DNA from 3 places in the Brevibacillus sp. YAE8 genome. Region 2 is predicted to be linked to each of the others. Evidence: riboswitches for the same ligand, from Rfam matches in the RefSeq annotation. Region 2 holds a riboswitch; each other region holds the start of a gene.
What was found. Region 2 has a riboswitch for lysine ahead of AC27IT_RS09155 (amino acid permease). Riboswitches for the same ligand answer to the same signal wherever they lie in the genome.

Region 1 (10,557 bases), on a different contig from region 2:
CTGGTTGAAAGCTTCGGCTCCACGGGTCGCCTGGTAGTTGGCTGTCAAGTGGAACAGCAGGAAGAGCCCGATCGGAAACAAACCAAGAAGTGAGTGCAGCTTGTGACTGAGAAAGCTATGGCCTTTCGCCATACAATGGTCCCCCTTTCAGTGTATGTAGCGCTCTTTTATGGACCTTTCTCCCATATCCTAACCCATTGCCTGACCCATTAGACATGCCAAAAAACCGTTAGCTCTCTCCACGCCTAACTTTGTCGGAATGTGTCAAAATACGAAAAAAAGTTGGGCAAAACTTTGACCAAATCCAATTGTACTCTTGTCGACACATAGCGTCAAGACAATCAGTAGACTAAATACATTGATAGAATAACTTTGTTTAGTTTCACTATTTTTTCTCTTAATCGGTCATGAAGCAAGCCTCCCTCTCATAATCTAGTACAGACAGGAGGGAAGCGAGATGAAAGATACCGATCAGTTGGCAGCCCTGTTGCCGCCCCACACGATTCCGGTGGCCGAACGCATGCACATGCCCTATCTCGGCTACCATCTGCTCCGCGAAACATTGACGAACGCCTTATTGGGAGACAGCGAAAGCCCGATATTGTACTGGCTGGGCAAAGACATCGGCCGGAAAATTCCGGTTCAGTCTTCCACGGGCCCGATTCTCCCTTTTATCCGCCTTGGGCTGGGACAGCTCGATCTCGTGGAAGAAACGGCAGACGCGATCGTCTACAAGCTCTCGCACACTATCTACAACTACCAAACGCCCGAGCGGCTCAGCCGCGCCTTGTCACTGGAAGCCGGAATCATCGCCGGCAGCATCGAGCAGTGGAAGGGCAAGGACACGTCCGCACAACTGGAGATCGAAAGCTCGTCCCGCATTCTTATCAAGGTGCGGACGCAAAAATAAACAAGCCGTTCGCCTTTGTGCGGGATACTGCCATACTTTTGTCATTGCAAAAGGCAGCGGGAACCCGCACTCGCGAATCATTCAAAAAGATGCCCCCTCTGCCAGCGGGCGAGGGAGCATTTGCTTCTTATAAGCCGTGCACGACTGCTGTTTCCGCCACATCAAGTCCGTATGCCGTATGCAGGCTGCGAACGGCAAGCTCGGTTTGGCCAGCAGGAATAACGCAGGACACTTTGATGTCCGACGTCGAAACCATTTTAATAGAAATTTCTTTTTCAGCCAAAACGCGGAACATCTCAGCGGCAACCCCCGGATTGTTCACCATGCCGGAGCCGACGATGGACACTTTGGTCAAGTTTTGCTCGAAGTCGACTTTTTCGAAGCCCAGCTCCGCTTTGTTGTTTTCCAGCGTATCCAGCGCCTTTTTCAAGTCATCTGCCGCGACCGTAAACGAAATGTTCGTGACAGCGGCATCGTAGGAGCTTTGAATGATGATGTCGACGTTCACCTGGTTGTCTGCGAGTGTATTGAACAGGCGGGAAAGAGTCCCCACCTTTGCAGGCATCCCGACAACCGTAACTTTGGCGATATCTTCGTCATGCGCGACTCCACTTACTACTCTTCCTGTTTCCATGTTGGCAACCTCCTCAACGTACGTACCCTCTTCGGCAGTAAAGCTGGAGCGGACCACCAGCCGTACCTTGTATTTTTTCGCAGCCTCCACCGAACGCGGATGCAGGACGCCTGCGCCGAGATTGGCAAGCTCCAGCATTTCATCATACGAGATCGTATTCAGCTTGCTTGCTGCCGGCACCATGCGTGGGTCGGCCGTGTAAACGCCAGAAACGTCTGTAAAAATCTCGCATTTGTCAGCATTCAGGCTGGCTGCCAGCGTAACCGCCGATGTATCCGATCCACCGCGGCCGAGCGTTGTAATTTCTCCTTCGTCGCTAAGACCTTGGAACCCTGCCACAATCACGACGCGGCCTCGACCGAGCTCCGCCTGAATGCGCTGTGGATCAATTTGCTTGATCCGCGCCCGGCCGTGGATCGCTTCTGTCGTCACTCCGGCCTGCCAGCCAGTCAAAGAAATGGCATCGTAGCCTTTGGAATGCAAGGCCATCGCGAGCAATGCGATCGATACTTGCTCCCCCGTGGTCAGCAGCATATCCATTTCACGCTCGGAAGGGTAGGCGCTGATCTGTTTGGCCATATCTACCAGGACGTCGGTAGATTTGCCCATCGCAGACACGACGACTACCAGGTCATGCCCTTCTTCTTTGTAGCTGATAATTCGGTCCGCAACTCGTAAAATTCGCTCAATAGTCCCTACAGAGGTGCCTCCGTATTTCTGCACGATCAACCCCATGCGGCTTCTCTCCCTTTTCTCATATCCAATGTTTGTAGAATGTATCGTTTTCTCTCGTTTTATTAGCTTGTTTTCGCTTGTTCGTTTATGGAAAATTTTACCTGTCACTTTATAAAAAAGGCACCGACAAGGAATAAGTACCTGCCGCTGCCTACTGTTTCGACATACCGGTTCCTCCCTCCCAATACACGCGGACAATGCAGCACATGACAGGACAACACCTATCACCGCTCACATTGACACACCGTGAGATAGCACTCCATCTGACGCCGGTTAAGAGCCAGATGACAGTCCTGCACTTGTTCAATGCAGACCCAGCATGGAGAACTACGGGTTTTCCTCCACACTTCGGCGAATTCCCCTTTCCCGCTCCCTTCACAGATACCCGATCTCAGGGTGGTACTCTTGGTTTTCGCGCCTCTACCTCACTTCATAAGGGAAGTGAGGCTAACTATTCTGTTTGAAACGCATTATATCACGGGAATCCGAACGGTTCAATTGCTTTTTGAAAAAAACGTTACGATTCCAGCTTGCGCAAATGGGCGATAATCTGCTTCGCCAGCTTGTCGCCGATCCCCAACTGCCGGAAATCCTCCACCGTCGCCTCGCGCATTTTTTTCAGCGAGCCAAAATGGGTAAACAACAGCTTGCGCCGCTTTTCGCCGATGCCCGGTATTTCGTCGAGCTGGGAGGAGAGCATCGTCTTCGTCCGGGATTGTCGGTGAAACGTAATCGCAAACCGGTGCACCTCGTCCTGAATGCGCTGCAGCAAGTAAAACTCGTAGCTGTCCCGCTTCAGATTCACCGGCTCCGGCGGATCGCCGTACATCAACTGCGCGGTTTTGTGCTTTTCGTCTTTGGCCAGGCCGCAGACCGGGATGTACAGCCCCAGCTCGTTTTCCAGCACGTCCATGGCGGCGCTGATCTGCCCTTTGCCCCCGTCGATGACGATCAGATCGGGCAGCGGCTGGTTTTCCTTCAGCAAGCGCGAATACCGTCTGCGGATTACCTCGCGCATGGAGCCGTAATCGTCCGGCCCTTCGACTGTCTTGATCTTGAACTTGCGGTATTCCTTTTTGTCCGGACGGCCGTCCGTAAAGACAATCATCGCCGACACAGGCTCGGTTCCTTGGATGTTGGAGTTGTCGAACGCCTCGATCCGGTGCGGGACGCCGATCCCCAGCACATGCCCCAGGTTGTGCACCGCCTGAACGGTCCGCGCGTCGTCCTTGGACATCAGGGCGAACTTTTCCTGCAGGGCGATCCGCGCGTTTTCACAAGCCATCTGTACCAGCTCGCGCTTTTTGCTGCGCTTGGGCGTCAACACCTTGACTCCCAGCCATTCACTCAACAGCTCCGGCTCGCTTTCCTCCGGCAGCAAAATTTCTTTGGGCAGCGCGTTTTGCTTGTCGTAGTAAAACTGGGTGACGTACGACATGAAGTCCTCGCTCTCGTTTCCGTAGTAAGGGAAGGAGGTCGTCTGCCGCTCGATCATCTTGCCCTGGCGCATGTAAAAAATTTGAATGCACATCCAGCCTTTTTCCACGGCAAAGCCGATAATGTCGCGGTCAACCGTATCGGTGAACGTAATTTTCTGCTTCTCCATCACCGCTTCGATGCTCTTGATCTGATCGCGGAACTCCTTGGCCCGCTCAAACTCCATCGCCTCTGCGGCCTGGAGCATTTTTTCCGTGAGCTGCTGCTTCATCTGCTCGTGTCCGCCGTCGAGGAAGCGGCTGATCTCATCTACCAGTCGCTGGTTTTCTTCAGCCGAAACCTCGTACACACAGGGGGCGAGACATTGGCCCAAATGGTAGTACAAACATACCTGCTTGGGCATGTTGCGGCATTTGCGCAAAGGATAGAGCCGGTCGAGCAGCTTTTTCACCTCGGACGCGTCGCCTGCATTCGGGTACGGCCCGAAGTATTTCGCCTTGTCTTTCAGCACCTTGCGGGTAATTTCCAGCCGCGGCTGCGCTTCGTTCGTAATTTTGATGTACGGGTAGGTTTTGTCGTCGCGAAGCATGACGTTATAGCGCGGGTCGTGCTTTTTGATGAGGTTGCACTCCAGCAATAACGCCTCGATCGCAGACGACACCACGATATACTCAAAGTCCGCGATCTCGCTGACCAGAAGCTGCGTCTTCCCGTTATGGCTTCCGGTGAAGTACGAGCGCACGCGGTTTTTCAGCACCTTGGCTTTTCCGACGTATATAATTTCCCCGTTTGCATTTTTCATCAGGTAGCAGCCGGGCTTTTCTGGCAGCACAGCCAGCTTGTCTTTCAAGGTACGGTTCATGGCTGCACCTCCTTTTTCCTTTTAACGGCTTTCGCTTTAGCGTTTTTTCATGACGGGCTGTTCCAGGACGTACAGCTCATCCTCCAGGGCGTTCATCCGCTCCAGCAACAGCTTGCGGCTGTCCTGTACGCCCTGGTTATAGTAAAACGGCCCGAGCTCTCTGGAAAAGAAGGCGATCAGCTCTTCCGTCTCCAGGTTGCCCAGCTCCTCGCCGTGTTCTGCGTGAAAATACCGTTGCACTTGCAACACGAGATATTCCGTTTGCTCTCTCGTCAGTTTGGTTGGCATCCGCATCTGGCTTCCTTCCATGGTTTTCCTCTGATAAGAATATACGTTCTACTCCCATAGTACCACGGATCGGGCAGCAAAAAAACTGCCGCTTCGATCTGAAAGCGACAGTTTTCCTCTGACAGCCAGCTTTTAATGCTTGCGTCCGCCTAAGTACGCTTCTTTGACGCGCTCATCGTTCAACAGCGCGTCAGCCGCCCCGTCGAGAACAATCTGGCCGGCTTCCAGCACATAGCCGTAATCGGCGATTTTCAGTGCCTGCTTGACGTTTTGCTCGACGATCAGCACCGTCGTGCCTTCCGCATTAATCTGCTTGATGACTTTGAAAATGTCTGCCACCACAATCGGGGCCAGTCCCATGGACGGCTCGTCCAAAAGCAGCAGCTTGGGGCGCGACATCAAAGCTCTGGCAATCGCCAGCATTTGCTGCTGCCCGCCAGACATCGTACCGCCCAACTGGGTCAGCCGTTCTTTCAAAATCGGAAACCAGGTCATCATTTTTTCCATGTCGTCCTTGATGCCTTGGGTGTCGTTGCGTTGGAAAGCGCCCATTTCGAGGTTTTCCAGCACGGTCATTTTGCCGAGGATCGCCCGCCCTTCCGGCACGAGCGCCAGTCCGCTTTTCACGATCTGGTGCGGCTTTTTGCCGTCCATGCGCTCCCCGCAAAACGTAATGCTGCCTGCCTCCGGCTTTAGTTGGCCGGCGATCGTGCGCATCGTCGTCGTTTTGCCTGCTCCGTTGGCGCCGATGAGAGAGACGATCTTTCCTTCCGGCACTTCCAGCGTAATGCCGCGAATCGCCTTGATTTGACCGTAGGAGGTCGAAAGGTTTTGTACGTGCAGCATGCTATTCTTCCTCCTTGCCCAAGTATGCCTCGATCACATCGGGGTTGTTTTGTACCTCTTCCGGCGTTCCGTCCGCAATTTTCACGCCGAAATTGATGCAGACGACTTTCTCGCACAAGTTCATGACCAGCCCCATGTCGTGCTCGACCAGCAAGACGGTCGTGCCGTCATCGCGAATTTTGCGCACCAGTTCCATCAGCGCTTTCGTCTCTGTCTCGATCATCCCGGCAGCAGGCTCGTCCAAAAGCAATAGCTTCGGCTCGGTCGCGAGCGCCCTGGCGATTTCCAGACGGCGCTGCTGCCCGTACGCGAGCGTATCCGAGCGGACGTCTGCCACGTCGGACAGCCCGACAAACTCCAGCAATTGTTCCGCTTTTTTCGCAACCGCCTTCTCCTCGGACCGCTGGCCAGGCGTGCGCAAAAGCGAAGCCCAAAACCCCGCCTTCATCCGCGCATGGCAACCTACCTTGACGTTGTCGAGTGCGCTCATGTGACCAAAGAGGCGAATATTTTGAAACGTGCGGGCAATCCCCATTTCCGTGATTTTGTTCGGCGGCATCCCGTTCAGCGTCTGTCCGGCAAAGGAAAAGGTGCCTGTCGTCGGCGCAAAAATTCCGGTGGCCATATTGAAGATCGTCGTCTTTCCGGCGCCGTTCGGGCCGATCAGGCCGACGATTTCCCCTTCGCGCACGGAAAAGGACACATCGCGCAGGGCCGTGATGCCGCCAAAGCTTTTTCCTACGTTCGCCAATTCCAGCAACATCTCACAGTCCCCCCTTCGCCTTGCTTTTGTCTTTTTTGAACCATTTTTTGAAAGTATCGGTACCGATCAGGCCGTGCGGGCGGAAAGCCATCACGCCGACCATAATCAGACCGTACATGAGCATTTTGTATTCGGCCAGGCCGCGCAAAACTTCCGGCAGCGCCGTCAGCACGAGCGCGCCAAACAATGGTCCCCACACGACCTCGCTTCCCCCGATCACGGCAAAGGAGAGAATTTCCACGACTTTGTGGTAGTTGAAATCGTCCGGCGTAATCGTCGTCGTAATGTGCGCGAACAAGCCGCCGCACACGCCGGCGAGCACCGATCCGATGACGAAGGCGAGCATTTTGTAGTACGCCACTTGCAGGCCCATCGCCCGCGCCGCTGTCTCGTCCGCCTTGATCGCTTCGAACGCCCGGCCGAGCCTGGACTTGTTCAGACGCAGCGTCAAAAAGAGAATGACAGCGAACAACAACAGCATGAACAGGCACGTAGACAAAGCTTTCATTTGCATGACGGAGACGCCCAATGTCGTCGCTTTCAGCCCGATCGCTTTCTCAAAATCGTACAAATAATTGCCGATGGATTGCAGGCCGGTCAGCCCCAACGCCCCGTTCGTAATCTCCAGATTGAGCAAAATGACGCGAATGACCTCGCCAAAGCCGAGAGTGGCAATCGCCAGGTACAAGCCGTGCAGCTTCAAGGTTGGCGCGCCGATGAGCAGAGCGATCAAGCCTGCCGCCAAACCGCCGATGAGGATGGCAACAAACAGCGGCATGTCCGCCTGCTTGGTCAAAATACTCGCCGTGAAGGCGCCGATGCTCATGAATCCGGCATGCCCCAGCGAGAGCTGTCCGGTGGAGAGCGTGATGTAAATGCTGATCGCCAAGATGCTGTTCAGCAAAATAAAGGTAAACACCTGTAAGTTATACGGATTGAGAATGTCCAATGTTTGCACCTCCTTTACGCTTTGCGTCCAAATAGTCCTTCCGGCTTCAGCAACAAAATCACGATGATGAGGCCGAACGCCACGGCATCGCGATAAGACGAGTCTCCGTAGGCGACGGTAAACACCTCGATGATTCCGAGCAAAACGCCGCACACCATCGCTCCGGGAATGCTGCCGACGCCGCCCAGAATCAACACCGCCAGCCCCTTGAACCCGAGCGTCATCCCCATCGTAGGAATGAGGGCGGAATACGCCATGCCGATCAAAATGCCCGCCACACCGCCGAGAGCAGAGGCGATGATGACCGTGACGACGATCACCATGTTGGTGTTGATGCCCAAAAGGTTTGCCGTATCCGTATTTTCCGCCGTCGCCCGGATCGCTTTACCCATCTTCGTCTTTTGAATCCAGAAGTGCAGGACAAACATGAGAAGGATGGAGATTCCCAAAATGACAAGATCCACGCTGCGAATTTGAATGATGCCCAGATCAAGCGGCTGACTTCCAAACGATTGCGGGAACGCCCGCGAGTCCGCGCCAAAAAACTTGTGCATCGCTTCCTCCACCAAAATGGCAAACCCGATCGTACTGATGAGCGAAGCCAGGTGGGGAACGTTTTTCTTGCGCAGCGGCCGCAGCGCTGTGTACTCCAGCACCAGCCCGAGAGCCGCCGAGATGACCACTGCCGCGAGCAGCGCGACGCCAAGCGGCATGTTCATGCTTGTCATCAGCACGAGGCCGACGAGCGAGCCAAAAATGAAAATTTGTCCATGAGCCATATTGATGATTCCGAGCACGCCGAAAATGAGCGTGTAGCCCAGCGCAATCAAGGAATAAGTGCTACCTACTGTCAAGCCATTGACTAATTGCTGCCAAAACAACTGCCTCACCTCACTGTAAAATGGTTGCCTGCCACGCGAAAACCAGCCGTTATTCTCGCTGGATCAGCAAGCGAAAGCGCACGCCTCGTCCTTTCTGATCCAGCGAGAAAACGTCATTGCCGATGGGAAAGAAGAGCCCGGGTTGCCCCGGGCATCATCCTATTCAAACGGGACGAATTTTCCATCTTTCGCGACAACGACTACTGCGTCTCCGATCGGGTTGCGCTTCTCATCGAAGGAAAGCTTGCCGGATACACCCGTAAAGTCTTTCAACTGGGCAAGCTGTTCGCGCAACGCTTCACGCTCGGCTTTGCCTGCTGCAAGCAGAGACTGCGACATGATGTACAGCGAATCGTACGCTTGCGCTGCGAATTGGTCAGGCTTCTTGTTGTATTTGGCTTCGAACGCCTTGACAAAGGCTTGTACCTTTTCGTCCTGCTTCTCAGGGCTGAACGGAGTCGCCACAATCAACCCTTCGGCTGCCGGGCCTGCAATTTCAAAAACTTTCGGATTATTGAAACCATTGCCGCCAAGGATCGTTCCGGTGATGCCGAGCTCGCGCGCTTTTTTCACAACCATGGAGCCTTCTTTGTACAGCGCAGATACGAGCAGCGCGTCCGGGTTGCCTTGTTTCAGCTTGGTCAGTTGGGCGGAAAAGTCGACGTCTCCGTTAGCAAAAGTCGCTTCCCCGGTAATTTCCAGGCCCATTTTTTCAGCCGTAGCTTTCATGACCTTGTAGCCATTCACAGAGAAATCGTCGTTGGAAGCGTAAATGAGCGCCACTTTTTTCAGGCCGTTTTTCTCGACTGCCGCTTTCATTGCTGTCGGAATCGCAATCGATTCAGGCAGCGAGTTGCGGAAGACGTATTCGCCGATGTCGTTGATGCCCTCGGATGTGTTGGAAATACCGAAGATCGGCGTTTCCGATTCGTTCGCGACTGGTCCGGCAGCGAACATTTCGCCCGAGAGCGTCGGCCCGATGATCGCGACGACATTATCCTGATTAATCAGTTTATTTACGGCGTTGATCGCTCCGTCTTTTTCCCCCGCCGAATCCTCGAACTTAAGCTCGATCTTGAGCTTGCCTTTATTCGCTTCATTCAGCTCGCCCAATGCCAGTTCCAAGCCTGCCTTTTGCGCTTCCCCGTATGCTGCGCCAGAACCGGAGAGAAAGCTGACCACACCGATTTTAGCCGTAAATTCTTGCCCGTCTGCACTGGCTGCCGGCTGCGAATCGCTGTTCCCTGCTGCTGGCGTGCTGGAAGTTCCTCCCCCGCTTCCACATCCCGCCATCAACACTGCGCCTAACGAAATCGTTGCCAGAGATCGCCACAACTGAAACCCCTTCACCTTCATCGAAAAGCCTCCCTTAATCTTTCTAAATAGACTGAATATATGAAGTTTAATAAAAGCATTCAAAAAAGGCAAATAATTTTCTCTGAGTAAACTTAATTTTTTGACAAACGATCGCTCGGTTGGAAGCCGCAACCATTATGTACCATCACGTTGAATGCGCTTACAATTATGCTCGTCCAAAAACGGGTGCGGCAGCGTTTCGGGAATGAGAAAAGCGGCTTGTTCTCGCCGCTTTCTCATGCTGTCTGTTTGCTTGTTTACAGGTGTTTGCCTACGGTTGCCATGAGAGCTTCTTTTGGTTGGAAACCGATTACTTTATCGACAGGCTGGCCATCCTTGAAGACGATCAAGGTCGGGATGGACATAACGCCAAAACGGCCTGCAGAATCCGGATTGTCGTCAACGTTTACTTTGACGATTTTGAGCTTGGAGCCGACTTCGCCGTCGATTTGCTCCAGCACAGGAGCGATCATTTTGCAAGGGCCGCACCAAGGAGCCCAGAAGTCAACCAGGACCGTACCGCCTTGCTCTACTTCCTGGGAAAAGGTGTTGTCAGTTGCATTAACAATTGCCATGGAAAGTTACCTCCTCGAAAAGTCAATTACTAAAAAAGGGTCAAATGCTACTTCAGTATATCATCCAAAAACAAAAATGACTATGGCGCCCCGCACTTTGTGCGCACTTCACGCTATAGTCTATCCAGTCGCTTCTTCCCTTATCGGTTGCTTTTTGCTTTATTGCCCTACTTGCTTGATGCGATTGATTTCCCGCTCATGATCGCTCACCTTTTTGTGCAGCAGGTCGATATCGGCCTCGATCAGCTTGTCTTGGCGCTCCAAACGCTCCAGCCGCTGAATCGCGTCGTCGCGGAAGTCGTACATCTCTTCACGAAATGC
Region 2 (10,557 bases):
GACGCCTGACCTCTTGGCGGGCATGCTGAAAATTCACCAGTACACGATGCTGTGTGCGCCGACGATGGCACAGATGGCGGCGCTCGAAGCTTTGCGCCATGGCCGCGCCGATATGGAGCGGATGATCGAGAGCTACCGCCAGCGCCGCAACTACGTGGTCGACGGCTTCCGCCAGATCGGGCTTGCGTGCCATGAGCCGGACGGAGCGTTCTACGCCTTCCCTTCTGTGGCGGCGACAGGACTTAGCTCGGCTGAGTTCGCGGAAAAGCTGCTGCTGGAGGAAAGAGTGGCAGTCGTGCCGGGGGACGTGTTCGGCGAGAGCGGGCAAGGACACATTCGCTGCTCGTACGCGACGTCCATGGAACAGTTGAAAAAGGCGCTGGAGCGGATGGAGCGGATGATGGGCAAACTGTCGTAGCTCGCCCGGTGCATGAAGACATAAGCGAAACGAGAACGAAAAACGGCAATCCGAGCGTCTAACGGGACGGTCAGGATTGTCGTTTTTTTTCGCAGACCACAAGATAGGGGAACCCACCTATACGATGAACGCGCTGCAACCAGTATGATTAGGCTTGGCTCAGGAGGAAAACACGGGGGCCAAAGTGACACTTGTTCGCCCCCTCTCTGGCTCTGTAACGTAAAATACGTACAAGGGCAGACAAGAAAATGACCTGGAATCCAAGCTGCGTGGAGGACCTACGATGGATCAAAATCGCTTGTTTTTTGAACGGCACGGAAACGATGGATTAGGGATGGAAGGCGGCTATTTGAGGCAGATTTTCGACCACTTGCAGGACGGGATTATCCTCATGAACGAAGAGCGGAAAATTTTGCTGATGAATCCGTCCGCAGAGAGGATTACCGGCTGGAAATTGGGCGAAAAGGTTCCGTACTGTTCTTATTGCCAAACGAGAAAGCTGGAGCCGGGCGAAGAACGCTGCTATTTGATGGCGAAACGGGAAATTCCCTATTTCCTCTCGTCGATGCCCACCTATGAAGGCCGATACGTTGACATGGAGATGAGCACGGCGATCATCTACGAGAATGGCGAACAGCGCAAGCAGGAAATTCTTTTGGTGCTGAAAGACTTGACGGCCAAGCGAAAAGAAGAAGAGGCCAGAATCTCCAAGCTCGTGTTGCAAAAAACGTTGGAGGCGCAGGAGAGCGAGCACAAACGACTGGCTCAGGAGCTGCACGACGGCGTGGGCCAATTTGTATCGCGTTGACGAGGAAGCAATTGTGGCCTTGTTTGCCTTGTTGGAGAAGCTGCCGAAGCTGGTCAAATATGTAAACGCGATCGAACAGGTCGCTGATTTCCTGGAAAGCGTCGGCCAAGACAAACAGTCTCAGCAGTATTTGCTCGACGGAGTGAAAGCGTACATCACGCCTGTCGCTGCCCAGATGGAAAACGGCGTAGCCGTCCTCCGCGAAGCAAAAGAGCGAGCGGAGCGCAGGCACGAAACGGTTTCCGTTTTCACCCTGCTGCGCCTGATGAAAGATCCTGCCGTGCAAAAGGCGCTGCGCTTTGCCCAATCGCTGTTGGAAGTGCTCGCCGAAAAAAATCGGAAATCTTGAAGAAAAGGGAGGATGTTTCCATGCTGTTGCGTTACTTTTACGATGAAAAGCTGGCCCACGCATCTTATCTGGTGGGCTGCCAAAAAACGGGCGAAGCGATCGTGATTGATCCGGGCCGCAATCTGCAGCCGTACTTCCAGGTCGCGCAAGCGGAAGGCGTGTCGATCGTCGCCGCCACAGAAACCCATATTCATGCAGACTTTGTCTCCGGCGTCCGCGAGTTGGGCGTCGCCCATCAAGCGAAGCTGTACCTGTCCGACGAAGGCGATGCGGACTGGAAATACCAGTATGCCGATGGGCTCAATCATCAATTGTTGCGGGACGGCGACCGCTTCGCCATCGGCAACCTGTTTTTTCAGGTGATGCACACCCCCGGCCATACGCCGGAGAGCATTTCCTTCCTGCTGACAGACCGCGGCGGAAACGCAGACCGTCCGATCGGGATTTTTACGGGCGACTTCGTCTTTGTGGGCGATATTGGCCGCCCTGATTTGCTGGAAAAAGCAGCAGGAGTCGCGGGAACGGCCGATGCGGGAGCGAGAGCGATGTTCAAGTCTCTGCTGAAGTTCAAGCAGCTTCCCGATTACTTGCAAGTCTGGCCGGCCCATGGCGCAGGCAGCGCGTGCGGCAAGGCGTTAGGGGCGGTCCCTTCATCGACGGTCGGCTACGAAAAGATGTTCAACTGGGCGATGCAGTACACCGATGAGGAGGAATTTGTCCATGCTCTGCTCGACGGTCAGCCGGAGCCGCCGAAATACTTCGCTGTGATGAAGCACGTCAACAAAGTCGGACCTGCCCTGTTGCGCGACCTGCCTGCGGTAACGGAAGAAACGGAGGCGGAAAAGCTGAAACGGTGGCTGGCGGAAGGACAGCAGGTCGTCGATACGCGTTCTGCCCGGGCGTTTGCGCAAGGACATGTAGCGGGAACGGTCAACATTCCGTTTAACAAAGCCTTTCCCAACTGGGCAGGCTGGCTCGTCGACTACAACCGTCCCGTGTACTTTTTGACCAATCCAGGCGAGCTGGACGAGTTGCTGCAGGCGCTTCGCTCCGTAGGAATCGACAATGCAGCAGGAGTGATGGACGTGAACCGGATTTTGCCGGAAGGCGTCTTTGAACTCGAATCGTACGCGGAAATCACCCCGCTGGAAGCAGCGAAACAGGTAGAAAGCGGAGAAGTACACGTCGTGGACGTGCGCAATTTGACTGAATGGCAGGAAGGACACATTCCAAACGCACAGCACATCATGCTGGGAACATTGCCTGGAAGGCTGGATGAGATACCAGAAGACAAGCCGATCCTCGTGCAATGCCGCTCCGGGGCGCGCTCTGCCATCGGTGCCAGCATCCTGCAGGCAAACGGCTTCAAGCAGGTGCTGAACTTGAGCGGCGGCTTTGTCCAGTGGCAAAAAGACGGATTGGAGAGCGTATGACGTTCAGCCTTGCTCTCACCCTGTTTTTGATCGGCTTTGCGGGGTCGTTCATCTCCGGGCTTGTCGGAATCGGCGGCTCGATCATCAAGTACCCGATGCTCCTCTACATTCCAGCGGCACTCGGACTGGCTGCCTACACGGCCCACGAAGTTTCCGGAATCAGTGCTGTGCAAGTGTTTTTTGCCACCTTATCCGCGGTCTGGGCTTTGCGAAAAGACAAGCTGATTCATTATCAGCTTGTTTTGTACATGGGCAGCGCGATCGTTGTCGGCAGCCTGGTCGGCGGATATGGGGGCAAATATCTCTCGGCTGACGCCATCAACGTCGTCTATGCTATTTTGGCGACGATTGCCGTACTGATGATGTTTATGCCCAAAAAAGCGATCGACGACAAGGAAATGGCCGACATCGCGTTCCATAAGCCTACGGCCGTAACCTCCGCGCTGATTGTCGGAGCCGCTTCCGGCATTGTCGGAGCGGCGGGCGCATTCATTCTCGTGCCGATTATGCTTGTCGTCCTTAAAATTCCTACGCGAGTTACTATAGCGTCTTCGCTTGCGATCACCTTTCTGTCTTCCATCGGCGCGACGATCGGCAAACTGATGGCGGGAGACGTCTTGTTCTGGCCTTCCCTCATCATGGTAATCGCCAGCGTGTTGGCTGCGCCGCTCGGAACTGCGGTCAGCAAGCGGTTGAACACGAAAAGCCTTCAGGCGATTTTAGCGCTCCTGATTTTGGGCACGACGATCAAAATCTGGACAGACCTCATCATGTGAAAAACGGACAGGTTTTCCGCGAAAGGGGGAACCTGTCCGTTTACGATCATCTGTTGCATCTGGTGTCAGGCAGCCAACGGGCTGTTAGACGAGAAGCGTCGTCGCCAATTGCGTGACCAGCGCCGCCAAAATCATGGAAATGCTCGAAACCGTCCCTGTAATCGGACTAATCTCAAACGCCTTGGACGTTCCGGCTCCATGTGCGCTCGTGCCGAGCAGCACGCCGCGGGCGATATCGTCGGAGATGCGCAAATAGGAGATGATGTACGGCCCGATGATCGAGCCGAGCAGTCCGGTCATCAGGACGAGCACAGCGGTGATCGAAGGGACGCCCCCGATCATTTGCGAGACGTTCATCGCAATCGGCGTCGTGATTGAGCGCGGCAAAAGGCTGTACAGCACCTGCTCGTCTGTGTGCAGCAAAAGGGCGAGTACGGCAGAAGAAACGACGGCCACCGCTGAGCCGGACACTACGCTAATCATGATTTGCGCAGCGTGTTTCTTCAATAAAGAGTAGTGTTTGTACAGCGGCACGGCAAACGCGATGGTCGCGGGCTGAAGCATGTACGCCAGCCATTTGCCGCCTTCATTGTAATCACGGTAAGAAAGATGAGTGCAAAGCAGCAGCACGACCAAAACGATTGGCGTAAACAATAGCGGCGAAAACAAGAGAATCGGTCTGTAGCGGTAAAGCCGCTTGGCGATCAGGTAAAGCGCGATGGTGAATAGAAAGCCGAGCAGTCCGATCATCATGAGCGCGAATGCTCCTTTCGCTTGGAAATGCTTTGGGCGATCAAGCCGCTGCACGCCATGACAAACGCCGTGCCGATGACGATAATCAGGACAATTTGCAGCCCTTCATGCAGCATCAAGCTTTGATACGAGACGATGCCGACAGACGGCGGAATGAAAAACAGTAGCAGCTCGGCCATAAGCCAGGCCGCGCCCGATTCGATCCACTCCAGACGCAGCACTTTTGCCTGGAGCAGCAAAAACACGACAAACATCCCCAAAATGCTGCCGGGGATTTTCCAGCCAAGGACGGAGACGAGCAGGTTCATCAACGCGGACACGATGATGAAAAACGCCACTTGCCCCACGATGATAAGCAGTCTTTTCATGTTGGTCCTCTCCCTTTGTGAAAAGTGTACATCACCTCTTTTCATAGGTAAAATGCATATATGGAATGAGTATCATTCATCATATCTATAGATGAAGCGGAGGGAGCAGCGGGATGGACATTCGCCATTTGCAATATTTTTTGGAGGTAGCCCGCCACAGCAGCTTCACCAAGGCGGCAGAGGCGCTGTACATTACCCAGCCGACGATCAGCAAGATGGTGCGGAACCTGGAAGAAGAAATCGGCGTCGAGCTGTTTGAGCGGGTCGGCAAGCGGATTACGTTGACCGACGCGGGCTGGGTCTTGTTTTCCCAGGCAGAGGTGATGGTGAAGTCGTTTGAAAACATGAAGCTGCATCTCGACGATTTGATGGAGCTGAAGCGGGGGAGAATCCGCATCGGGCTGCCGCCGATGGTAGGGGCGAGCTTTTTTCCGCAAGTGATCGGGAAGTTTTGCGAGCAGTATCCGGGGATCGTGCTGGAGCTGCTGGAGGTCGGCTCCAAAAAAGTCGAGGCGGACGTGGCGTCAGGGATGCTGGACAGCGGCGTTGTTTTGCTGCCGACGAGTGAGGAGCTGTTTGAGTCGTACTCTTTTGTCAACGAACAGATTCGCGTAGTCGTCCACCCTACGCATGCGCTGGCCGGGCGGCAGGAGGTGTCGCTGGCCGAACTGGCAAACGAGCGGTTTTTGCTGTTTCACGAAGATTTTTCCTTGCACAACCGGATCATTGACGAGTGCGTGCGCGTAGGCTTCCACCCGACGGTCATCTACAAAAGCTCGCAGTGGGATTTTCTCTCGGAAATGGTGGCGGCCAACGTAGGGATCACCCTGTTGCCGCAGACGATTTGCCGGGAGCTCGATCCGCGGCGCTTTCACAGCCTCGCGCTGGTCAATCCGACGATCAAATGGCATCTGGGGATGATCTGGCGCAAAAACGCCTATTTGTCGTACGCCACCCGCGAGTGGATTCGCTTTACAAAAGAAATGCTGCCTTCTATAGAAAGAAAGGCTTCATCGCGAGGATGAAGCCTTTCTTTGCGCGGTCGGCCACAGCAGAACGACTGCAGGCTGACGACTGCTTCTTTGATTTATATAAAGGCAGCTTGGCCTTGAAAAGACGCCTGTCAAAGCTGGCGTAAAGCTTGGAAAAAGGAAGGAAAAATGAGATCGAATATTTCGTAACGCGAAATATTAAAGGCCAACCGATTGATTCAAGGTGCTGACAGCGATGTTGTATTGATAGAGAGAATCGGCTGCTTTTGTTTCAGAATCAAACAATTCAGCTTCTGTTTCGATCAGGTCGTTCAGAGATACTTTTTTGTTCGCATAATCGGTGAGTGTGGCGTGATAAGTTTTCCATGCTTCGTCTTTTGCGGCGGTGCTTTCATCTAGCGCTTTTTTTGCTGCGACCGCTTTTTCGTAGGCGTCGCTCACTTCCTGATCGACTTTTTGCTTGAGCTTTTGCAGCAGCAGCTCAGCTTTGCGCAATTCGTTGAGTGCGATTCTTCCTTTGTATGTGCTGATAGCGGCATACTCGGAGGTGTAGTCCACTTTTACCTGGGCAAACGCTCTCTCTGCTTCCGCTTTGACCATGTCAGGGCGTTTTTGGTAGGCGAGAGCTTTGGTTTCTTCCAGCGTTGGCAGCGGGGTATAGGAGAGTTTGCTGGTTTCCAGCAGCCATTGTCTGTCCCTTTTTTCGTTCAGCAATTCATTGAGCTTGGTTAATGCTTGCTTGAAGCTGTTTTCCAGCTCGGACAGCTTTTCTTTCGCAGCGCTGTCCTGGGCCCAGGTTTGGCGTCTGATGCTGTTCTTTTGCAGCTTGATTTTTTCTTCGAGCGCCCGCGCTTCAAAGTACGCTTTTTGTACTTGCATTTGCAAGCTGATTTTCGAAGCGTTATAGGATGCCTCGTCTACGAGCAATGTTTTTTGCGCCTTGGCTGTTTCTTCGTATTTTTTCTTTGCTTCATCCAGAGTATTGATGTCATCTTTCTTGATGGCGGCCTTATCGCGCAGCGTCATGAGGGTTTCGTAGCGGGTGTTGTCATACGTCAGCCGCAGCAGTTCCAGATCAACGTCGTTTTTCAGTGCCTGCTCTACGGCATGGTCGAGGGACAAGGGAACGATTTGGGTCTGTTCCGCTGCTGCGACGAGAGGTTCTTCCGCCAGAGCGAGATGAGCATTGCCTGCCAACAGCGCGGCAACCAGCGTGGTGCTGTAAATGTGCTTGGACAACCTGGATTTCATTATGCTACCTCCTATAAAAAGTAAGAAAATATAATGATAACGATTATCATTATCGAATTTCATGAACAGTATATATTTCCATGCGTTATTCGTCAATACGAAATATGAAAATGTGATAGGAAATATAGTTTGCGCCAAAAAAAAGATTCCCTGCGACGAGGGAATCTTGTAGAGAGTTGTTGCAACGCTATTTTTATTTTTCGTCCATGCTGAGATCGACTTTGTTCAGTGGTACCAGCTTGCTTTTTTTCGTGTATTTGTAAACCAGCCAGACGATCAAAAACAGCGGCAGTCCGATGTAGGAGACGAAAACGCCGTTCCAGTCGATTTCTCCGCCGATGAACGCGGAGTAGTTTTGGCCGATGATGACGATGCAGCAAATGATGAAGGCGAAGATCGGGCCAAACGGGAACAGCTTCGCCCGGTACGGCAAATCGCGCAGATCGCGGCCTTGCGCCAAGTAAGCTTTGCGGAAGCGATAGTGGCTGACGGCGATGCCGAGCCAGGCGATGAAGCCAGACATACCGGAGGCGTTCAGCAGCCACACGTACACTTCGCCATCGCCGAACAGCGAGGACAAAAACGCCAGCGCGCCGATGGCAGCCGTCATGATGAGGGCATTGACGGGGACGCCGTTGCGTGTCACTTTGGCAAACCATTTCGGAGCTTTGCCTTCCTTCGCCAGCACCCACAGCATACGGGTGGAAGCGTACATGCCGGAGTTCCCCGCCGACAGGACGGAAGTGAGAATGACTGCGTTCATTACGGAGGCGGCAAAGGCAAAGCCGGCTTTTTCAAACACGATCGTAAACGGACTGATGGCAATATCGGTAATGTCTCCGCTGATGAGATTCGGATTGTCGTACGGAACGAGCAGCCCGATAATCAGGATCGCGAAAATATAGAACAGCAAGATGCGCCAAAAAATCTGGCGAATCGCTTTCGGGATGTTGCGGGCAGGGTCTTCGCTCTCCCCGGCGGCCACACCGACCAGCTCAGTTCCCTGGAAGGAGAACCCGGCAATCATGAATACCCCAAGGAGGGCCATGAAGCCGCCGTTGAATGGCGCGTCGCCTTTGGTGAAGTTTTGGAAGCCGACTGCTTCGCCGCCCATGATGCCAAAAATCATCAAAACACCGATTATGATAAAGACAATGACGGTCACGACTTTAATCAGGGCAAACCAGTATTCGGATTCGCCGTAGCCTTTGACAGACAACAAGTTCAGAGCAAACATCAGGACGAGGAACAGGGCACTCCACAAGATGGCGGGAGTATCCGGGAACCAGTATTTCATAATCAGCGCCGCAGCGGATAGCTCGACGGCAATCGTAATCGCCCAGTTGTACCAGTAATTCCAGCCCAGCGCGAAGCCGAGGGACGGATCGACGAATTTGGTGGCGTACGTAGAAAACGAGCCGGATACAGGCATGAAGGCAGCCATTTCCCCCAGGCTGGTCATCAAAAAGTAAACCATGATGCTGATGGCGATGTAGGCGACCAAGGCTCCGCCCGGTCCAGCCTCGTGAATCGAGCCTCCGCTCGCCAGGAACAGGCCCGTCCCGATGGAGCCGCCGATGGCGATCATCGTCAGATGGCGGGCTTTCAAACCACGTTGCAGTTGATTCTGTGACATATGCTGCTTGCACGACCTTTCTAAAAATTTGAGAAGGTCGGTCGGAAAAGAAAAAACCGCCAATAGCCAAAAAACGGCACAGGGCGGTATGATCCAATCCCCACCAAGCCTTCACTGAAGATAGCACACCACGTTTGCCCGGCAAGCAAACGTGACAGTTCTGTCCCTTTCGGGTACAGCCCCAGCCCATGCGCACAGAGATACGCCATGAGCTTCGGCGGCTTTTCCCTTTCCTGGAGTCATTGATTTCTTCTGAATCTCGTACAGGATGACATAAAAGCCGCGACCTCTACCCTCACCGTGAATGATGAGGATAACATGTATGAAATTGATTTATTTATCAACTATATAAGATTGACGGTTATTTATCAACGAAAAAAGTTGCGCTGCAAAATATTGGCATGGAGAGGTTTTGCTACAAAAAGGATCGGCGTGCAGGCCAGGAGCCTTGCAACTTGCGGATCTGCACGATTTGCCCTGTGTGAAAAGCGTCGTGCAAAATAATGCTCATCACGCTTTGCCCGGCAGGGATGCTCGGAAGCGGCTGGTCGAACGCTTCGTCTGACAGAGCGACGAGCTTTTCATGAATTTGGCGATGGACGGTTTCCATCCGCTGTACGGTGGCCTGCCAGGCTGCTTCGTCGTCGGGCGCTCCCGAAGGCTGGAACGTGTCGTCGTTCGTCTCGGCGGTATTGATAAATTCCGTGCCGGACAGACGGTGCAGCAACCGTTCCTTGAAGTAAAGCAGGTGGCTGACATTTTCCCAAATCGTGTTCGCCGCCGCGCCTTCCGGCCGCCAGCTTGCTTGCGCAGCCGTTACGCCGGCCAGGGCGTGCTTGAGCGGCGGAAACCAGTCTTCTTTGTCATACGTGCATTCCCATTCGTGAACAAGCAGTTCCATCCGATTCATGTGGTTCCTCCTCGTCTGTCAAACAGATTGGTGAAACGTTATAATGGCAATAAGAAGCAGCTTGTAACCACCTAAATATTTTATGTTGGTTACAGATAGAGAATACCATACACAGGCTGAGCATACAAGAAGCAAAAGAAACGAAAAGCAGATGGGGGAAGAGTGGAGTGAACTGGCTGTGCATTGATTTTTTAAACAGTGATTGGCGCGATTGGCGCGGGTCTGGCCGCAGGGAAAATCGGCTGGCGAAGCAGGAATGGCTGGAGCAGCTTTTGCGGGAATACGCTTTGCACGCCCCATTGCCTATTGATGAGGCGAGTGCAGTGGCGCTGTTGCGTTTGCGCGAATATATGCGCAGTCTGCTGGAGCGGGTCGTGCGCGGGGAAGCGTTGCGGCAGGAGGAACTGGAGGAGCTGAATCAGACGCTCGCGAAGGCGCCTTTTCACGTTCGCGTCATCTCTGCGGGCAAGGAGAGCGGGTATGAGCAGGAGCTGGTCAGCGCCTCCAGCGGCTGGGAGCTGGTGATGGCCCGCATCGCGGCTTCCTTTGCCACGCTGCTGCTTCCTGAGCACGTGCAGCGCATCAAGATTTGCGACAACGAGGACTGCCGATGGGTGTTTTACGATGAAAGCCGCAATCGGGTACGCCGCTGGTGCGATGACAAAATGTGCGGCAATCTCATGAAGGTGCGCCGTTTTCGGGAGCGGCAAAAGGAGAAAAAGTAAGGAATCGGCCGTAAGCTTGCCGACGGAGAGATTCATCGGTTCCGAGGACGCAAACAGCGTGCCCAGGACGGATTCGGACAGCGCTGTTTTGGCCGAGACACTAATTTTGCTGCCATTCAAAAAAGCGCCCTGTCTTGC
Region 3 (10,557 bases), on a different contig from region 2:
GTTTGGCCAAATAGGCTTCCTGTCTGTTTTCCATGAGCAGGGTAAAAGCGTCCTCGACTACGAGCAACTCGATTGCCGGAACGGCTCCTGCGGTCTGCGCCTGCTTCCGTATCCGGCTCATCGTCGGTTCGACGGTCGCGGGATTGCTGAATACGAGCAAGTGCCTTTCGGTCGTGCGGGACAACTCCTGGATGAAGGGGCCGTCGATCGTGAAGACAGGCGCGGCACATGCCGCTTCAGCTTCGGCTGTGAGATAGGAGGCGTACTGGGTGCAAGTGATGACGATGGCGTCAACGGAACCGTCGTCCATCCCTTTCAACTGTTGGCGAAGCCTGGCGTAAGCCTGTTCTGTAGCCGAGGCGGCAGGGCCGTCGCCTGGCAAAAGCAGATCGGCATCGACGAAGTGAACCAGCTCGACATCGTACATAGCGAAGGCAGCGGACAAGAGCGCGATATTGCTCGGATGGGCGTGCAGGCAAGCTATTTTCTTCACGGGCGCTCTCCGGCGTTTGGTGATGCGTTCGTAGCTTCCTTGTAGGCGATGATGCGGATGCGCTTGTACTCCACGACCCAGTTGCCGTCTTGGAACAGCGTCGGACGGACCAGCTCTGTCACTTCCTCGCAGACGGCTTCGATCTCCTGCGCGGACAGCCCGGTGAAAAAGGGGCTGCAAAAGGAATCGAGCCAATGTCGAAGCCCCCGATCCCCGTCAGGCAGCGTCGTCGGCCTGTCGAAATGCGAAGCGAGCGTCACGCGAAAGCCTTGCTCCTCAAGCAGCGTCGTGTACTCGCCGACAGCGGGAAAATACCACGGAGAGCGTTCGTCTGCCGAAAGATTCCGACGGCTCAAGGCGATGCGCAGCGCCTGGACGACGTGCTCACAATTGCCTTTTCCGCCGAACTCGGCAACGAACCGTCCGCCGGGCGCGAGCGCATGCCAGACAGTGCGAATCACCTCGCGCGGCTTTTTCATCCAGTGCAGCGCAGCGTTGGAAAAGACAGCGTCATACGTTTCCGCGGATTGGTAAGCGTGGGCGTCCGCGACGAAAAAGGCGACTTGCGGGTATTTTTGTCTGGCTGCTGCAATCATGCTGGCCGAAAAGTCAATGCCCGTTACGTTTGCGCCTGCTTGCGCCAACTGTGCGCTCAAATCCCCTGTTCCGCAGCCCAGATCGAGAATGCGCTCTCCCGGCAGCGGCGACAGCCACTCTACAACTCCTTTGCCATAAGCAGAAACAAAATTCATCTTGTCGTCGTACAGCTTCGCGTTCCATTGATTCGTAGTACTCACCTGGCTCACCCCTTTGTTCTTGTTTTACCAGCTTGCGTGGTATAAATCAATCCTATAAAAGTTATGAACTAAATAGGAATTGCCTATATCGAATCCCGATGAAATATTTTCAAGCTACACAGGAGATTGCGCTCTTTTTGTCGAAGAAAGACGAGTGGCAACACGAGCAATGAAAGAAAGGTAGAGGACATTTCGTGAAAAAATGGGTTGTAAAAGCACTTCTTGTGTGTCTGGCAACCGGCACTTTCTTGTCGGGCGTATCGGCTCCGCCAGCCATGGGAGCAGGGGCTACAGCATCGATGAAAAAAAACAGCCAAGTATCCAAGCCCGTTTCGCAGCCTGTTCACAATATGATTATCTTCAATGACTATCAGGTAGCAGGCCAGGACTCCGGCGGATGGAACTGGGTGAAAAACGACGAGTTTATCCTCCCGCCTGAAACCGCTCTTGATATCGATCTTGTGCAAACGACATATGGGAGCGGCACGAATCTCAATCGAAGCGAAGTGTTGCTCGATGGAGTGGAGCTGCCGGAATACCAGGTCGAGCAGCAGTCCTCGCAAAGCACGTTCCGCTGGCAGGTGCCCCGCTTCTCGATTCCTGCCGCCAAATTGTCTCCCGGACCGCACATCCTCACGTTTCTTGTAACCGATGCCAAGGGGCAAAAAAGCACCGTGCACGTGCGCTTTCAAGTAGAGGCGCAAAACTACCCGAGCATCTTCGAAGGGGAGAAGCCGACAGGTGCAGCGATTCCATCGGGTAGCCAGACCGCGATTTTTGGCATGATGGGCTCGACCAGCTTTGCCAGTACGGTTCCGGGAACGTGGAAGCTGATTAACAAAACGACAAATGCGGAGCTCCGATCCGTGCCGGCCAAAATCTTCGCGACAGGCACGCTGCCGACTGGCAATTACGATCTGGTGTTTACGCCCGATGACAGCAGCCTGAGCGCCTGGATGACGCACATTCGGATCGGAATGGCAGAGCTGTACATGGGAACGGATGCGAACGGCCAAAAGCTCGCCCAAGGACAGCAAGTGACTGCTCCGGCGGCCCCAGGCGTCGTGCAACTGTATTCGCCGGTTGCCGGTCGCTGGTCGGTGAACGGAACAGGCCAAACCTTGACCGACTCCCAGCACTTCGAGGTCGTGATTCCGGAAATGATGGCGGGAATGACCATGTCCGTCACCTTTGAGCCGAATCAGGCCGCCAACACCGACGATCTGTGGGGAGGCTCGACAACGGAAGTGAAAATTCAGGTGCCCGGTGCGCCGAACTCCTGCGATTCTGCCAGCGCTACAGCGACGATGGATGTGCTGATGCAGCAAAATGCGCAGTCTTCGTTGATGGTAGAGCGGGAAAACTTGTACTCGTCCGATGTCACCGTGAAGCTCTACCAAAATCCGGTGCACGTCATCTGGCTGGCGACGGCTGCCGAGCACGTGGAGCAGGGCAGTGAAGCTTCGGATGACGAGGGGCCGGGCTTTTGGGCAGTCGATAACGTCGTCGTGGATGAATCCAAGCTGAACTGGGACCATACCGCTTTGCTGCTGTCCAGCTTTAAGCCGGGCCGCTACAAGGTCAACTATTACAGCAAGCGCGAGCCGCGTCAGTCGTGGTGCGGCTACATTCAGGTCGTAGAGGACACCCGTCCGATCCCGTCCGCCCCTGTTTGCGCCAAAAATGAAGCAGGACTGGCACCCTCGCCAGGGCCGATTCTTTTGAAAAACAGTCGCGGCAACGAATATCGCGACGGGCAAACCGTCAGAGTCAGCTCGGCGGCGGAACTGGACAGCTTGAGCGAGCTTCGGCTGACGTCTACGTATGCGAAGCGGATCGGGAACAAAAAGCTGAAAGACGGAAGCGGCAAGGACACGATCACCTACTACATGCCGAATCTCGTCTGGACGTACGGCGAAACGCCAATCGGCACCCGCCAGGAGTACATCGGAGCAACCCTTTCCTCGGCAAACGCGATTCAGGTGTTCTATGAAGGAAAAGAGATTGCAAGCCTGAAGCCGAACACGGACGAGGAATACGTGGACGAGGGCGATGAATCGCTCGATTTGAAAGCGATCATCGCAGACAACGAGAACAAGCCTGGCGTCTACACAGTTAAAGTAACGAACACATTCCGCAATAAAACTTGCTCGGTCGTGCAAAAATACAAGAAATACGACAAAGAGCTGGGTGAATCGGAACGAAATCAAACGATGACCTTAACCGTAGAGGTCAAATAAACAGATGACCCCCTTGCATGTGGCAAGGGGGTTTTTGCAAAGGTGGGGAGCAAGCAAGATGACGGATGAACAGATTGCGATTCTGCAAGCGTTCGGCTTTTGCGTCGAAAACGGACAAGTGAAACATTTGAAGCTGGGAATCGTAACAGACAGTGAGGAATTTGCGCGTTTTTCCCAGGCAGAGGAGCTGCGGGCGCATATCAAATCGCTGCTTCGCAACCAATGCCAATGGAAGCGCGGCAAAGAAACATAGAAGCAATGATCCGGGAGGGATTGCGGCAGATGGAGTCGAGACAGGTTTTGCAGCAGGCATTGGAAGAGGTGGAGGCATGGGAGCGCGACCAGAACGATTTGTGGTTCTGGGAAAAGCTCGGCAGGCTTCCGTTCGTTTTTCTCGATAAAATGACGCCGAATTTCGTCCGGGAAAAGCTGGGGACAGCCGTGGACGAGATGGCCGCGTTTCTGGAAACAGGGGGAACGTATCTCGTTCAGGATACGGCGATTTACAGCAAGTTCGCTCCCCGCTTGAAAAGGGATGGCGCGGGCATTCCGCAGACCGCAGAAGTCGCAGGGGCACCGCTCGTCCTCATGGATGAGATTGCCCGCGAGCTGAAAGAATCGCGCGCGACCTTTGCCACGGTACAGGGCGCAACGACAGGCATCGGCGGCATTTTTACGCTAGCGATTGATATTCCGTTGCTGCTCGGCACGTCGCTGAAAGTGCTGCAAGAAATGGCGCTATGCTACGGCTATCGCCCGGAGGACAAGCGGGAGCGGCTATTCGTGGTCAAATGCCTGCAGTTCGCTTCTTCCGATATCGTCGGCAAAAAGGCGATACTGGCTGAGCTGTCGCGCTTTGACGAGCCTGCTGCGCAAAAAGACGTCATGGCACAATTGCAGGGCTGGCGGGAAGTCGTGGTGACGTACACGGAAAATTTTGGCTGGAAAAAGCTGTTTCAGATGGTGCCGATTGCAGGCATCCTGTTCGGGGCGTACTTGAATCGCTCAACCGTCCAGGATGTCGCCGAAGCGGGGCGAATGCTGTACCGCAAGCGGCGAATCCTGGAGCGATTGCGCGTGGAGCAAAACAAAGAGGAATGATTAGCTCCAGTCCTCTGCCGTGATCGCAAATAGGAGGTGATCTTCCCACACGCCGTTGATTTGCAAATAGCGCAAGGACAACCCTTCGTGGCGAAAGCCGTTTTTCTCCAACACGCGGATGGAGGGAGTATTGCGGGGCATGACAGCGGCCTGTACCCGGTGCAGCCCGGCTTCCTGGAAGGCGTACGCGAGCGCAAGCCGTACGGCCGCAGTGGTGTAGCCTTTGCCGTTGCAGGCTTCATCCATGAAGTAGCCGATGGTCGCGTTTTGCCAGGCGCCGCGCACGACGTTTGACAGAGCGACGCGGCCGATCATTTCGTCCGTGTCGCGCAAAAACACGCCAAAGGCGAAGGCGGTCCCTGCTGCAAAGTCTTGCTCCGCTTGCGCAATTTGCGCCTCCTGACCGCTCAGCGTCAGGAAGGCGGCGGAGCGGAGCGGCTCGAACGGTTGCAGGAAGGCATGATTACGCAGCCGAAGCTTCAGAAGCTCGGCTGCGTCATTTGCTTGCAGTGGTCGCAAGTAGACCGTATGCGTATGTAACGTCATGATATCAATCCTCCTTCTTGAGAAAAGATGGATCGACATTGTATCATGACAGCTCTTGCTTGAAAAGGATTTTTTTGGACAACTTCTTTTCCGGCGCTAGTCTTAGCCGAGCAGCTCGGAGAAGGAAACGCCAAACTGTTTGCAAATCTCTACTTCTTTTGCGTTAGGAGACAGCTCGATTTTCAGACCTTCGAGTGGAGTTTCCGCTCCGCGCTCGCTCGCTTTTTTCAGCAAAATATCTACAGCAGCGCCCACATGCTCGTAAGCGGAGTCGCAGGAACCGAAAGCCGCGACTTTTTTGCCGCTCAAATCAATATCGTCCATCTCTTCGTAAAAGTCCAGGCACTCGTCTGGCAGATCGCCGTCGCCCCATGTATAGGCACCGAGCAAAATGGCATCGTAGTCTTCCAGTTCCTTGGCAGTGGCATCCATGACTTCTTTTATCTCCAGGTCTTTTCCGGTGGAACGAATCCCTTCGGCAATTGCTTCAGCAACTTCCTGCGTGTTTCCTGTCATGCTTGCGTACACCATCAAAATGCGGCTCATAAGAAGTAAACCCTCCAAATAAGATAATGAAAATCATTCTCACACAAATAAAATAATGAAAATGATTCTCGTTGTCAACAGTTATTTTTCTTTCCATAAAGCTGTTGCCACAAGTGATTGATTTTGGTAGAGTAAAATGAAATTATAATATTGGAAGTCTAAATAGAGGTGCGCCGAAGATGAGTACATCTTTTCGTAATCTGCCAGGGGGCGGGAAGAGAGGGAAAGGCTAAAGCGCCGAAGCTGTTGCTGTTCCCCTCGGATAGCAGCGGCTGGGGTGATTCGTGAACAATGAGCATCCTGTCACAAAAGGCAATCGCCTGTTTGTGGAGCGCTATTTACGATTTGCTTGGGCAGTATGGAAAGCAATGAGATAGCGAATGCACTCATTGCTTTTTTTAGTCAGGGGAGCGGTTCGCTCTCGTTGACAGGCACGCTTTTTATTAAAAGGAGGATGTACCAGTGAACATGATGGATGCCAATGAAATTATCGCGTTTATTCAAAAAAGCGAGAAGAAAACACCAGTGAAACTATACGTGAAAGGCAATCTGGAGGGCATTGACTTCGGTGCCAGCTCCAAGACGTTCATTACAGGCACGACTGGCGTTGTGTTTGGCGAATGGAAAGAAATCGAGCCGGTTCTGGCTGCGAACGCGGACAAAATCGAAGACTACGTAGTAGAAAGCGACCGCCGCAATTCGGCGATTCCGTTGCTCGACACAAAAGGAATCCAGGCGCGCATCGAGCCAGGCGCGATTATCCGCGACCAGGTGACGATCGGCAACAACGCAGTCATCATGATGGGCGCTACGATCAACATCGGTGCTGTGATTGGCGAAGGCACGATGATCGACATGAACGTCGTCGTCGGCGGCCGCGGAACGATCGGGAAAAACTGCCATATCGGCGCTGGTTCTGTCATCGCAGGCGTCATCGAGCCGCCTTCCGCGCAGCCAGTCGTAGTGGAAGATGACGTCGTAATCGGTGCCAACGCCGTGGTTCTGGAAGGCGTGCGCGTAGGAAAAGGCGCGGTTGTGGCAGCGGGCGCGGTCGTCATTGAAGACGTGCCGCCATACGTTGTGGTGGCTGGTACACCAGCGCGCGTGATTAAACAGATCGACGACAAAACTCGCTCCAAGACGGAGATCAAGCAGGAGCTACGTCAACTGTAGGGGAGAGAGCTCACATGGACTGGCGTACGCTTGATGAACAATACATCGTCTCTTCCTACAAACGCTTGCCGATCGCGATCGAAAAAGGGGAAGGCAACTACCTGTACGACACAGCGGGCAAAAAGTATTTGGATTTGTTTACGGGGCTGGCCGTCAATGTGCTCGGCCACTCCCATCCGCGGATCGTCCAGGCGCTGCGCGAACAGGGCGAGCGCTTCCTGCACATTTCCAACGTATTTTTGAACCAGCCGGCAATCCGGTTGGCCCAGCGGCTGGTGGAGCAGACGATCCCGGGAAAAGTGTTTTTCACAAATTCCGGTGCGGAAGCGACCGAAGCCGCGATCAAAATGATCCACAAATGGACGAAGGCAGAAGGGGCCGGGCGCGAAGGGATTGTCGTGCTCCGCAACAGCTTTCACGGCAGAACATTGGGCGCGGTGCGGCTGACCAGACAGGCCCATGTGTATCAGGATTTTCCGCAGCCGGACTTTCCGGTGTACGAGCTAGACCCTGAAGATGCGGACGGCTTGCGGGCGATTTGCCGCGACGCGAAGCCGGCCGCTGTCCTGATGGAGCCTGTGCTCGGCTCTGGAGGGGTCGTGCCGCTGTCGGAGCCGTTTTTGCGCGAAGTGGCGGCGATTTGCCAGGAGGAAGGCATGCTGTTTGCCATGGACGAAATCCAGACAGGCATGGGACGCACTGGTAAGCTGTTTGCCTACCAGCACGCAGGCGTGACGCCGGATTTGATCTTGTTTGCCAAAGGCGTAGGCGGAGGGCTTCCGCTCGGTGGCGTGATTGCCGGAACGAAGCTGATGAACCAGTTCAAGCCGGGCGACCACGGGACGACCTTTGCGCCGTCGCCGCTTTCGGCGGCTCTCGGCAACGTGGTGCTGGATGAGCTGCTCGATCCTGCTTTTGCGGCAAGCGTGGACGAAGTGATCGCGTACTTGTGGGCGGGCCTCGAATCGCTGCGCGCGCGTCTCCCGGAACAGTTGCAGGCGCTCCGCGGCAAAGGCATGATGGTCGGCATCCCGCTCAGCGCCGCACCGGAAGAGGTCAGCCGTTTGCAGCAGGCATTGCTTGATCGCGGCATTCTCGTGGACGTGACGCAAAAGACAATCGTGCGTCTGCTGCCGCCGCTCACCTTGACCAAAGAAGACGTCGACCTTTTCCTGGACAGCTTTGCAGCGGAACTCGCTGTGCGGCACGGGGCCAAAGGGGAGGCGTAAACGATGGCGACATCGCTGTTTACCCAGATTCGGCGCGACCTGCACCAAATTCCGGAGCCGGGCTTTGCCGAGGTGAAGACGCAAAAGTATTTGCTCGATTACTTGGAGCGTCTCCCGCAGGAGCGCATGCAGATCAAGACGTGGCGCACCGGGATTTTGGTCCGGATCGCGGGGACGAATCCAAAGCGCACGATCGCCTGGCGCACGGACATGGACGGCTTGCCGATTGCAGAAGAGACGTCGTATCCGTTTCGCTCGCTGCACGAAGGCTACATGCACGCGTGCGGACACGACATGCACATGGCTATCGCGCTCGGGCTTGTGACGCATTTTGTGGAGCAGCCGATTGCAGATGACCTGCTGTTCCTGTTTCAGCCCGCAGAAGAGGGCCCAGGCGGCGCTCAGCCGATGATGGAGAGCGAGGAGTTTGCTTCCTGGCGGCCGGATTGCATTTTTGCGCTGCACATCGCGCCGGAGTATCCCGTCGGCTATATTGCCACCAAGCCGGGCATTTTGTTTGCCAACACGTCCGAGCTGTACATTGATTTGGTCGGAAAAGGCGGGCACGCAGCTTTTCCGCACAAAGCAAACGACATGGTGGTCGCAGGCAGCCATCTCATCACACAGCTCCAGACGATTGTGGCACGTAACGTCGACCCGCTCGATTCCGCTGTCGTGACCATCGGCAAGCTTGAGGGCGGCACCAAGCAAAACATCATTGCGGAAAAGGCGCGGCTGGAAGGGACGATTCGCACGTTCTCGACCGAGTCCATGGCGCTTGTCAAAGCGCGGATTGAAGCGCTCGTCAAAGGCATCGAGGCGGGCTTCGACTGTACGGCGTCCATCGACTACGGAGTAGGGTATTGCCAAGTGTACAACGAGGAAAAGCTGACGACGGCCTTTATGGACTGGGTGCGCGAGCAGGGCGAAGACGTGACGCTGATTGCCTGCAAGGAAGCGATGACCGGAGAAGATTTTGGCTACTTCCTGCAGGAGATTCCGGGCTTTTTGTTCTGGCTGGGCGTCCATACTCCGTACGGGCTGCACCATTCCAAAATCGAGCCGAGCGAGGACGCGATCGAAGTCGCGATCCGCTTGGTCTCCCGATATTTTACGTGGCTGTCGGAACAAAATTAGCGCGAGACAGGCAGCAAAAAAAGAGCGGCGAAGCTGGCCGCTCTTTTTTGTATGCGAAAAAAGGTTTGGTGAGAGATTGGGGATGTTTTTTGTCAAGAGTCCTGCGTATTTTCTTTTCGAGATTGTGTATAAGTCTTTCTTCCTGGATGTCCCGCGCCTGTGGATTCTGTGGATACTGTTGAAAAAACTTGTCTTCGGACCACAACTATTTGCTGTCTTCCACGTATAAAATAGGGAGAAGCAATTCCGGAAAATCAAGCGCTGCCGCGCACACATACAGGAGGATTATGACATGAAAAAAGCATGGTTATCGGCCTTGTTGGCGCTGACTGTAGCGGGAGTTGGGAGTACCGCCGCTTTGGGAGAAGGTGCGTTGCGCGTTTTTTTAGGCACGGAAACGATTTCAAGCGATATGCCTGCTTCCAAGGCCGATTCGGTTGAGGCCTTGGTCAACAAGCTTGGCGGGTTTGTTGATTACGATTCGCGCACGGGCAAGCTGCAGGTAGTCAAGCCTAACGTAAACATCATCGTCATTGAAGGAATTCAGCAGACGCGCAATAAAAATATCGTCTTCAGCAACCCGGTCAAAGGCTACAGCGACAAAAACGTACCGCGCACTTTCAACGTATTCGTCGAGGTAGACGAAGCGCCTGTCGCCAAAGACTTGCGGATGCAGCTCGTCCTGATTGGACCGGACGGCAAGGAAGTGAGCAAAGGCAAAGAGTGGAAGTACTCCACGCAAAATGCGAACAGCTTCTACTTCTCCGAGCCGTTTGTATCGACAAAGCTGGAGGCGTATGGAAATTACAAGGTCCAGGTGCAGATGAAGTCCGAGAAGTTTAATTCCTACGTAGTCGTAGGCGAAAACACGTTTACGGTAGGACGATAAATTAAATGCTCCTGATACGTTCCCACTTGGCTAGGTCACATGGTATAATAGACTGAAAAAACCAATATACATGTTGAAAGCAAGTACATGAAAGAAAGGAACGATGGGAGCAAATGGAGACAAATCCCCCGCGATCGTCCACGGATGTAGAAGGCCCGAGTATCCACATCGCCTGGAAAGATGAGCATTCGATTCAGGCGGAGTGGAGTATGACGAAGGAGTTCGAGCAGGAAGTGGAGAAGAAATTTGCGATACCTTTTGCCGAGCTGCCGTTTGTCCTGCGCCTTTTTGACGTGACTGACCGCAAAGAGATCCGCAATGATGGCACAGACCTTTACACTGATTTTGATATCAACCATCGTTCTTCCGAATGGATTTTGTACGGAGTGACGCAAGGATTGGAATA

Region 1: it holds a riboswitch for lysine, as region 2 does, so the genes downstream of both, AC27IT_RS04055 (aspartate kinase) here and AC27IT_RS09155 (amino acid permease) in region 2, are expected to answer to the same signal.
Region 3: it holds a riboswitch for lysine, as region 2 does, so the genes downstream of both, dapD (2,3,4,5-tetrahydropyridine-2,6-dicarboxylate N-acetyltransferase) here and AC27IT_RS09155 (amino acid permease) in region 2, are expected to answer to the same signal.

The regions. Positions count from the first base shown of each region.
Region 1 is NZ_BAAIYG010000002.1:253,049-263,605, forward strand. Features, by position in the region: gene AC27IT_RS04045 (succinate dehydrogenase cytochrome b558 subunit) at 1-132, opposite strand, end outside; gene AC27IT_RS04050 (DUF2507 domain-containing protein) at 458-910, shown strand; gene AC27IT_RS04055 (aspartate kinase) at 1,038-2,279, opposite strand; lysine riboswitch at 2,524-2,710, opposite strand; gene uvrC (excinuclease ABC subunit UvrC) at 2,797-4,578, opposite strand; gene AC27IT_RS04065 (DUF2164 domain-containing protein) at 4,615-4,866, opposite strand; gene AC27IT_RS04070 (ABC transporter ATP-binding protein) at 4,999-5,712, opposite strand; gene AC27IT_RS04075 (ABC transporter ATP-binding protein) at 5,714-6,475, opposite strand; gene AC27IT_RS04080 (branched-chain amino acid ABC transporter permease) at 6,477-7,433, opposite strand; gene AC27IT_RS04085 (branched-chain amino acid ABC transporter permease) at 7,439-8,305, opposite strand; gene AC27IT_RS04090 (ABC transporter substrate-binding protein) at 8,465-9,661, opposite strand; gene trxA (thioredoxin) at 9,919-10,236, opposite strand; gene AC27IT_RS04100 (hypothetical protein) at 10,396-10,557, opposite strand, start outside.
Region 2 is NZ_BAAIYG010000004.1:268,550-279,106, reverse strand. Features, by position in the region: gene AC27IT_RS09200 (aminotransferase) at 1-418, shown strand, start outside; partial or broken gene AC27IT_RS09195 (PAS domain S-box protein) at 702-1,225, shown strand; gene AC27IT_RS09190 (DUF1641 domain-containing protein) at 1,240-1,575, shown strand; gene AC27IT_RS09185 (MBL fold metallo-hydrolase) at 1,596-3,008, shown strand; gene AC27IT_RS09180 (sulfite exporter TauE/SafE family protein) at 3,005-3,784, shown strand; gene AC27IT_RS09175 (LrgB family protein) at 3,869-4,537, opposite strand; gene AC27IT_RS09170 (CidA/LrgA family protein) at 4,534-4,905, opposite strand; gene cidR (cidABC operon transcriptional activator CidR) at 5,019-5,930, shown strand; gene AC27IT_RS09160 (TolC family protein) at 6,096-7,286, opposite strand; gene AC27IT_RS09155 (amino acid permease) at 7,342-8,784, opposite strand; lysine riboswitch at 8,898-9,084, opposite strand; gene AC27IT_RS09150 (DinB family protein) at 9,200-9,694, opposite strand; gene AC27IT_RS09145 (CGNR zinc finger domain-containing protein) at 9,862-10,419, shown strand; partial or broken gene AC27IT_RS09140 (inositol monophosphatase family protein) at 10,459-10,557, opposite strand, start outside.
Region 3 is NZ_BAAIYG010000005.1:253,458-264,014, reverse strand. Features, by position in the region: gene AC27IT_RS10870 (hypothetical protein) at 1-493, opposite strand, end outside; gene AC27IT_RS10865 (class I SAM-dependent methyltransferase) at 490-1,290, opposite strand; gene AC27IT_RS10860 (hypothetical protein) at 1,590-3,530, shown strand; gene AC27IT_RS10855 (hypothetical protein) at 3,589-3,783, shown strand; gene AC27IT_RS10850 (EcsC family protein) at 3,813-4,631, shown strand; gene AC27IT_RS10845 (GNAT family N-acetyltransferase) at 4,632-5,177, opposite strand; gene AC27IT_RS10840 (flavodoxin) at 5,280-5,723, opposite strand; lysine riboswitch at 5,879-6,068, shown strand; gene dapD (2,3,4,5-tetrahydropyridine-2,6-dicarboxylate N-acetyltransferase) at 6,186-6,896, shown strand; gene AC27IT_RS10830 (aspartate aminotransferase family protein) at 6,911-8,125, shown strand; gene AC27IT_RS10825 (N-acetyldiaminopimelate deacetylase) at 8,129-9,262, shown strand; gene AC27IT_RS10820 (hypothetical protein) at 9,555-10,151, shown strand; gene AC27IT_RS10815 (DUF4912 domain-containing protein) at 10,265-10,557, shown strand, end outside.